DNA from 2 places in the Streptomyces sp. NPDC016640 genome. Region 2 is predicted to be linked to the other one. Evidence: riboswitches for the same ligand, from Rfam matches in the RefSeq annotation. Region 2 holds a riboswitch; the other holds the start of a gene.
What was found. Region 2 has a riboswitch for glycine ahead of gcvP (aminomethyl-transferring glycine dehydrogenase). Riboswitches for the same ligand answer to the same signal wherever they lie in the genome.

Region 1: it holds a riboswitch for glycine, as region 2 does, so the genes downstream of both, gcvT (glycine cleavage system aminomethyltransferase GcvT) here and gcvP (aminomethyl-transferring glycine dehydrogenase) in region 2, are expected to answer to the same signal.

Annotation. Positions count from the first base shown of each region.
Region 1 covers NZ_JBIBRG010000009.1:272,812-277,188, forward strand. Annotated here, with positions in the region: gene ACF07S_RS20885 (enhanced serine sensitivity protein SseB) at 1-597, opposite strand, end outside; gene ACF07S_RS20890 (AAA family ATPase) at 713-1,381, opposite strand; glycine riboswitch at 1,604-1,704, shown strand; gene gcvT (glycine cleavage system aminomethyltransferase GcvT) at 1,904-3,022, shown strand; gene gcvH (glycine cleavage system protein GcvH) at 3,158-3,535, shown strand; gene glyA (serine hydroxymethyltransferase) at 3,550-4,377, shown strand, end outside.
Region 2 covers NZ_JBIBRG010000028.1:18,217-22,593, forward strand. Annotated here, with positions in the region: gene gcvP (aminomethyl-transferring glycine dehydrogenase) at 1-2,139, opposite strand, end outside; glycine riboswitch at 2,314-2,409, opposite strand; gene ACF07S_RS33055 (PRC-barrel domain-containing protein) at 2,524-2,898, shown strand; partial or broken gene ACF07S_RS33060 (DNA polymerase IV) at 2,817-4,311, opposite strand; gene ACF07S_RS33065 (MerR family transcriptional regulator) at 4,361-4,377, opposite strand, start outside.

The DNA of each region.
Region 1 (4,377 bases), on a different contig from region 2:
GACGAAGAGCACGGGGTCGGCCGTCTCGATCGCGGCGAGACAGCGGCGGGCGCTGGTCACCACGCCGAGGGAGGCGAACTCGGCCGAGGCCGCGCCGAGGAAGTCGACCGGGTCGTCCTGCCAGTCGGGCTCGAACAGCCGGACCCGGCCGCCGCTCGCCGAGCCGTCCAGCGGGGTGCGTCCGGCCCGGCACAGCTCGGCCACGGCCGCCGGCGGCAGCGGGATGCCGACCACACCGCCGGGGTTCACCGCGATCCCGGCCTGCGGCGGCAGACCACGCGCGAACTCCACGGCGGGCGCGACGGTGTACGCCGCGTGGGAGCCGACGACCTGGCGGAACTGCTCCTCCGAGCTGAACACCGGGACGTACGCCTGGCCCTGGAGTTCCATCGTGGGCAGGTCGAGCGGGCCGCTGTCCGGGCCGCCGCCGTTCGGCAGCGGGACCCAGACGAAGCTGCGGCCCAGCACCTCGATGATCCTGCCCCCGGCCGAGGGGACGCCGAGGGAGGCGGAGAGCACCTCCTCCAGCTCGTTGCCGGGCCATCCACCGTGCGGATGGGGATGCGTCTGCGCCGGGAAGTCCGCCGGGAAGTCCATCTCTGCCTGCCACTCGCCTGGAACCACTGCTGTGGCTGGAAAGGCTAACCGCTGCGACGCGGGGCCGCGCCCGGTCCGCCCGGTCCGGTGGGCACGCCCGGTCCGGCCGTCGGGGTCAGCCCGTGAAGCCGATGCGGCGCAGCGTGTTCGCCGCGTCCCGGTCGATCAGGACCGCCGAACCGCAGCCGGCCGGCGCCTCCCCGCGCTCCACGGCCCGCAGCAGCCGGTCGCTCGCCGCGCGGTGACGTCGGAACGCGTACCGGGAGACCCCGCGCCCGCGCTCGCGCTGGCCGGCCAGCGCCTCCCCGGGGGTGACGTCGAGCAGCAGCAGGTGCAGGCCGGCGCCCCGGCGGCGGGCTTCGCGGGCCAGCCAGCGGCGCACCCAGGCCTGCGTGCCGCAGTCGTGCACGACGACCCCCTCGCCGGCCCGCAGCGCGCGGCGCAGCCCGGCGTAGTGGGCGAGGCGGACCAGCGGGCGGTAGACGGCGTACGGCAGGAAGTCCGGCATCCGGCGCTCCCAGCGGTCACGGGCGTCCTGGGAGTCGATGCCGACCCCCCGCACCGCGCGCCGCATCAGCGTGGACTTGCCGCTGCCGGGCAGCCCGGTGACCACGACGACGTCACGGGGCCCGAAGAGCAGGGCGCGCGGGCTGCGGCCGGCCCGCTCGCGCAGATCACGGACGACGGGCGCCGGCAGCGCGCCGCGGGCCCGACGGACCGGTGCGGCCGGCTGCTGGTGCAGCGCGACCCCCGTGGTGGTGGCGCACGCCGTGGTCCTGTTCACCGTGATCGTCCTCCCCTGGGGCCGGATACACGTCCCGGTCCCCACCGAGTGTAAAAAGAAGGTAATGCCGGGTGCTCTCGTTTTCGTCCATTTCCTGAAACAGGCCTGTCACAGCCGCCCGTGACCGGGCCCGTACGCACTGTGCACCCCCTGGGAAGGGTCCCCCTGCCACACCCGCACAATGCGTGCAATGATGTGCGCGCCAACTGCATACCGGCCGTTTGAATCCGCGCGGGAGAGTCCCCGGCACCGTTTGCCGCCGGGGCGCCGAAGGAGCAAGTCCCTCCCTTGAATCTCTCAGGCCCCGTTACCGCGCGGGCGAGGCACATCTGAAAAGCGGGCCGCCGCGGTCGTACCGCGCCGGTCCCACCCACGGTGCAAGCCGTGCTTCCCGCCCCGCGCGGGCGGTCACGGCGAACCTCTCAGGTTCCGATGACAGATGGGGAGGACACGCCCTCGCCCTCCCTCACGCCCGGACGAACTCGCGCGGGAGGGACCCCCATCGCCTTGGGAGAACGCCCGATGAGCAGTACCGAACCCCGCCGGACCGCGCTCGACGCCCTGCATCGCGCGCTCGGCGCGACGATGACCGACTTCGCCGGCTGGGACATGCCCCTGCGCTACGGCTCCGAGCGCGACGAGCACAACGCCGTGCGCACGAGGGCCGGCCTCTTCGACCTCTCCCACATGGGCGAGATCACGGTCGGCGGCCGCCAGGCCGCCGCGCTCCTCGACCACGCCCTCGTCGGCGACATGGGGGGCGTCAAGCCCGGCCGCGCCCGCTACACCATGATCTGCCGCGAGGACGGCGGCATCCTGGACGACCTGATCGTCTACCGGCTCGGCGAGACCGAGTACATGGTGGTCGCCAACGCCTCCAACGCGCAGGTGGTGCTCGACGCGCTGGTGGAGCGCTCGGCCGCCTTCGACGCCGAGGTGCGCGACGACCGGGAGGCCTACGCGCTGCTCGCCGTCCAGGGCCCGGAGTCCCCCCGCATCCTGAAGTCGCTGACCGACGCCGACCTCGACGGCCTGAAGTACTACGCCGGCCTGCCCGGCACCGTCGCCGGCGTGCCGGCCCTCGTCGCGCGCACCGGCTACACCGGCGAGGACGGCTTCGAGCTGTTCGTGAAGCCGGAGCACGCGGTGGCGCTGTGGCAGGCGCTGACCGAGGCGGGCGAGGACGCCGGCCTGGTCCCGTGCGGGCTGTCCTGCCGGGACACACTGCGCCTGGAGGCGGGCATGCCGCTGTACGGGCACGAGCTGACCACCTCCCTGACCCCCTTCGACGCCGGTCTCGGCCGGGTGGTGAAGTTCGAGAAGGAGGGTGACTTCGTGGGCCGCGCGGCGCTGACCGAGGCCGCCGGGCGCGCCGCCGCCACGCCGCCCCGCGTGCTGGTCGGCCTGGTCGCCGAGGGCCGCCGGGTCCCGCGCGCCGGGTACGCGGTCGTCGCCGGCGGCGAGGTGGTCGGCGAGGTCACCTCCGGCGCCCCCTCCCCGACGCTGGGCAGGCCGATCGCGATGGCCTACGTCGACGCGGCGTACGCGGCGCCGGGCACCGAGGGCGTCGGCGTGGACATCCGCGGCAGCCACGAGCCCTACGAGGTCGTGGCGCTGCCGTTCTACAAGCGGCGGAAGTGACACCGTCGTAGCGGTCCCCGGGCATCCGGCCGGCACCCGGGCCGGCCCCGTCGTTCCCGCGCCGTGCCCGCTCACGCGCGCTTCGCGCGGTTCCCCCCGTCACCAGCAGCCCCCGCATACAGGAGAATCCAGGCCATGAGCAATCCCCAGCAGCTGCGTTACAGCAAGGAGCACGAGTGGCTGTCGGCCGCCGAGGACGGCGTGTCGACGGTCGGCATCACGGAGCACGCGGCCAACGCGCTCGGCGACGTGGTCTTCGTCCAGCTCCCCGAGGTCGGTGACGGCGTGACCGCGGGCGAGACCTGCGGCGAGCTGGAGTCGACCAAGTCGGTCAGCGACCTGTACTCCCCCGTGTCCGGTGAGATCACCGAGGTCAACGAGGACGTGGTGAACGACCCGTCGCTGGTGAACTCGGCCCCCTTCGAGGGTGGCTGGCTGTTCAAGGTGCGGGTCACGGACGAGCCGGACGACCTGCTGACCGCCGCCGAGTACGACGCGCACGTCGCGGGCTGAGGAGTCGTCACCGCATGTCCGTTCTGAACACGCCCCTGCACGAGCTCGACCCGGCGGTGGCTGCCGCGGTCGACGCCGAACTGCACCGCCAGCAGTCCACGCTCGAGATGATCGCCTCGGAGAACTTCGCCCCGGTCGCGGTCATGGAGGCCCAGGGCTCGGTCCTCACCAACAAGTACGCCGAGGGCTACCCCGGCCGCCGCTACTACGGCGGCTGCGAGCACGTCGACGTGGTCGAGCAGATCGCCGTCGACCGGGTCAAGGAGCTCTTCGGCGCCGAGCACGCCAACGTGCAGCCGCACTCCGGCGCCCAGGCCAACGCCGCCGCCATGTTCGCGCTGCTCCAGCCCGGTGACACGATCATGGGTCTGGACCTCGCGCACGGCGGGCACCTGACCCACGGCATGAAGATCAACTTCTCCGGCAAGCTCTACGACGTGGTCGCCTACCACGTCGGCGACGACGGCCGGGTCGACATGGCCGAGGTCGAGCGCCTCGCCAAGGAGAGCAGGCCGAAGCTGATCGTCGCCGGCTGGTCGGCGTACCCGCGCCGGCTGGACTTCGCCGCGTTCCGCCGGATCGCGGACGAGGTCGGCGCGTACCTCATGGTCGACATGGCGCACTTCGCCGGTCTGGTCGCCGCGGGCCTGCACCCGAACCCGGTCCCGCACGCCCACGTGGTGACGACCACCACGCACAAGACGCTGGGCGGCCCCCGCGGCGGCGTGATCCTCTCCACGGCCGAGCTGGCCAAGAAGATCAACTCCGCGGTCTTCCCCGGCCAGCAGGGCGGTCCGCTGGAGCACGTGATCGCCGCCAAGGCCGTCGCCTTCAAGGTCTGC
Region 2 (4,377 bases):
GATGCAGAAGGTCTTGTGCAGGTTCAGGTGCGAGACGTCGCCGCCGAAGTGGCCCGGCTTGGCCAGCCCCACCAGCGCGTTGAGGTTGGCGCCGTCGACGTACACCTGGCCGCCGGCCTCGTGCACCTCCGCGCAGATGTCGGCGACGTGCTCCTCGAACACGCCGTGCGTCGACGGGTAGGTGATCATCAGCACGGACAGCTCGTCGCGGTACTGCGCGATCTTCGCCCGCAGGTCCGCGACGTCGATCTCGCCGTCGTCGGACGTCTTGACGACCACGACCTTCATGCCGGCCATCACGGCGCTCGCGGCGTTGGTGCCGTGCGCGGAGGACGGGATCAGGCAGACGGTGCGCCGCTCGTCGCCGTTGGCCCGGTGGTAGCCGCGTACGGCGAGCAGGCCGGCCAGCTCGCCCTGGGAGCCGGCGTTGGGCTGGAGGGAGACCTTGTCGTAGCCGGTGACCTCGGCGAGCCGCTCCTCCAGCTCACGGATGAGCGTGAGGTAGCCGCGCGCCTGGTCGGCGGGCGCGAAGGGGTGCAGCTGCCCGAACTCGGGCCAGGTGACCGGCTCCATCTCGGTGGTCGCGTTGAGCTTCATGGTGCAGGAGCCCAGCGGGATCATGCCGCGGTCCAGCGCGTAGTCGCGGTCGGCGAGACGGCGCAGGTAGCGCAGCATCGCCGTCTCGGAGCGGTGCTGCCGGAAGACGGGGTGCGTCAGGTACTCGTCGTTGCGCAGCAGGCTGTCCGGCAGCGTGTCCCGCGCGGCCGCGTCCAGGGCCTCGACGTCGCCCTCGGTGCCGAAGGCGCTCCACACGGCGGTCAGCCGGTCCCTGGTGGTGGTCTCGTCACAGGCGATCGAGACGTGGTCGGCGTCGACGAGGCGCAGGTTGACGCCGTTGTCACGGGCGGCGGCGACGACCTCGGCCGCCCGCCCCGGGACCCGCACGGTCAGTGTGTCGAAGTAGGAGCCGTGCACGATCTCGGCTCCGCCGGCCCGCAGCCCCTCGGCGAGGACCGTGGCGTACCGGTGGGTGCGGCGCGCGATGAGCCGCAGTCCCTGGGGGCCGTGGTAGACCGCGTACATCCCCGCCATGACGGCGAGCAGCACCTGGGCGGTGCAGATGTTGCTGGTGGCCTTCTCGCGGCGGATGTGCTGCTCGCGCGTCTGCAGGGCGAGCCGGTAGGCCTTGTTCCCCTCGGCGTCGACGGAGACGCCGACGAGCCGTCCGGGCAGGCTGCGCGCCATCTTCTCCCGCACGGCCATGTAGCCGGCGTGCGGCCCGCCGAAGCCCATCGGCACGCCGAAGCGCTGGGTGGTGCCGACCGCGATGTCCGCGCCCAGCTCGCCGGGGGACTTCAGCAGCGTGAGGGCGAGCAGATCGGCGGCGACGGTGACGAGCGCGCCGAGCTCGTGCGCCTGGTCGATCACGGACTTGATGTCGCGTACGGCACCGGAGGCGCCGGGGTACTGGATCAGTACGCCGTTGATCTCACGCTCGGCGATCCCCGCCGGGATGCCCTCGCTCAGGTCGGCGACGACGACCTCGACGCCGGTCGGCTCGGCGCGGGTCTCGATCACGGCGACGGTCTGCGGCAGGGCGTCCGCGTCGACCAGGAACAAGCCCTTCTTGTTCCTGCCCATGCGCCGCATCAGCGCCATCGCCTCGGCGGCGGCGGTGCCCTCGTCGAGCAGGGAGGCACCGGAGGTCGGCAGGCCGGTGAGCTCGGCGACCACGGTCTGGAAGTTCAGCAGCGCCTCGAGCCGCCCCTGCGAGATCTCCGGCTGGTACGGCGTGTAGGCCGTGTACCAGGCGGGGTTCTCCATGACGTTGCGCAGGATCACGGGCGGGGTGAAGGTGCCGTAGTACCCGAGCCCGATCATGGAGCCGAGCACCTCGTTGCGGTCGGCCAGCGACCGCAGCTCGGCGAGCACCTCGGCCTCGCTCCGCGCGCCCGGCAGGTCCAGCGCGTCGGCGTTCTTGATCACATCCGGCACCGCGGCGGCCGTCAGTTCGTCGAGCGAGCCGTAGCCGACCTGCGCGAGCATCTTGGCCCGCGCCTCGTGGTCGGGGCCGATGTGGCGCTGCTCGAAGGGCATGGCCTGTTCGAGCTCGGAGAGCGGAGTGCGAGGGGCGGTCATTGCGGAGGCCTCCTGGTCTGACGACCTTCGAGGGGCACCACGGCGCGGGTGCCCGGACGGCCTCCCCCTCTGTCATCTCGACCTGAGAGCTTCACCGGACCACCCGGGGGCGTCCGGCTTTCACCGTCGGTGAGAGCGGAAGCCGTCGACACCCGCCCTGCTTTCCAGAGTGACCTCGTCCGTGCGGTACGTGTGCCTGAGAGATTCCGGGGAGGATTTGCTCCTTCGGCGCCTCCGATGGTGTCTGGAGGACTCTCCCGCACGGGATCAGCAGCCGTTTGCCAGCGTACCAGCGAGCACAACACCGGGGCCTTCGAGTGGCCGCACAGCCGATTGTGCCGTTTTGTGGTGGTTACGGAGGAGTGCGCGACGAATGGAGGACCCGTGCAGACCGACATCGACCCACGCCATCTGATCGGCCGCAAGGCGTTCGACCTCAGGGGAACGCGGATCGGCACGATCGACGAGGTCTACCTCGACGACGCCACCGGAGTGCCGGAGTGGGCGGCGATACGCACCGGGCTGTTCAGCAGGGACGCCTTCGTGCCCCTGGAGCCCAGCGAACTGGTCGACGGCGCCCTCCACGTCCCCTTCGAACGCGCCGTCATCAAGGACGCCCCCGACTTCGGCGTGGGCCGCCACCTCTCCCCCGAACAGGAACTCCAGCTCTACCACCACTACGGTCTGGACGTCGCCGCGCCTCCCCCGCTCCCGGACCACACCTTCGGCAAGCTCGCGGGCAGGGACGAACCGGCCTGACCGCCCGCCGGAGACCCTCGCCGTTCACGACCTCTCCGACGGCACCCCGCCGGCCTTCACGCCCCCGCCCTCCTGGGCGGTGTGCGGCACCAGCGGGAGCGGTTCCGCCGGCTCCAGTTCCGGGTCGTCGACCCGGAAGGTCCTCACCCGGCCCGGAGACGAGCCGGGCGTCTCGAAGCGCACCGTGACCCGGCCCAGCCCGCTGCCCTGCACCCACCCGTGCCCGTGCGCGGTGTGCCGTACGTCGTGCCCCGCCGGCCATCGCCGCTCGGCGGGTGCCCGCTGCTCGGCCGCGGGCGCGGCCTCGGGCTCCTCACCGGGAGGGCCGTCCTCGCGCACCCCGGCCGCCTGCGCGAACAGGTCCTCCTGCGTGTAGTCGGCCAGTCCGCTGACCCCCACCCCCAGCAGCCGCACCCCGCCCGTCGTGTCCACCGAGTCCAGCAGCCGCGCCGCGGCCTCCCGCACCACCGCCGTGTCGTCCGTGGGCCCCCGCAGCGTCTCCGACCGGGTGAGGGTCGAGAAGTCGTACCGCCGCACCTTGAGCACGATGGTCCGCCCCGACAGTCCGGCCCCCCGCAGTCTGTGCACGCACCGGTCCGCGAGCCGCCGCACCTCCGTGCCGACCCGCGCCCGGTCGTGGATGTCCACGTCGTACGTGTCCTCGACCGACACCGACTTCGTCTCCCGCTCCGCCACCACGGGGCGCTCGTCCCGCGCCAGCGCCATCGCGTACAGCCCGTGCCCGTGCGCCTTGCCCAGCAGTCGTACGAGCTCGTCCTCCCCGGCCTCGGCGAGCTCGTCGACCGTGTGGATCCCGGCCCTTCTGAGGTGGTCTCCGGTGGCCGGTCCGACGCCCGGCAGCGTCCGGACGGACAGCGGACCCAGCAGCGCCCGCTCCGTGCCCGGCTCGATCAGCACCATCCCGTCCGGCTTCGCCCGCTCCGACGCGATCTTCGCCAGCATCTTGGAGGCAGCGAGCCCCACCGACCCGGTGAGGCCGGTGACCTCCCGGATGTCCGCGCGCAGCTTCGCCCCGGCCAGACGCGCCGACCGCTCGTCCCGGGCCGTGCCGCCCGCCTCCAGGTCGACGAACGCCTCGTCGAGACTGAGCGGCTCCACGAGGGGTGACAGGGCCCGCAGCAGCGCCATCACCTGCTCGCTGATCGACCGGTAGAGAGCGAACCGCGGCACCAGATACGCGGCGTTCGGCGCGAGCCGCCGGGCCTGCGCCATGGGCATCGCCGAGTGGACGCCGAAGACGCGGGCCTCGTACGAGGCGGTGGCGACCACACCGCGCGGCCCGAGCCCGCCCACGACGACGGCCTTCCCGCGCAGGCTCGGCTTGGACGCCTGCTCCACCGAGGCGAAGAAGGCATCCATGTCGAGATGCAGGATCGTGGGCGCGGATCTCACATCCTCGATGCTGCCCTACGCCACTGACAACGCCGTCCTCGGCACCGTCCTAGACGGCCTTGTTCC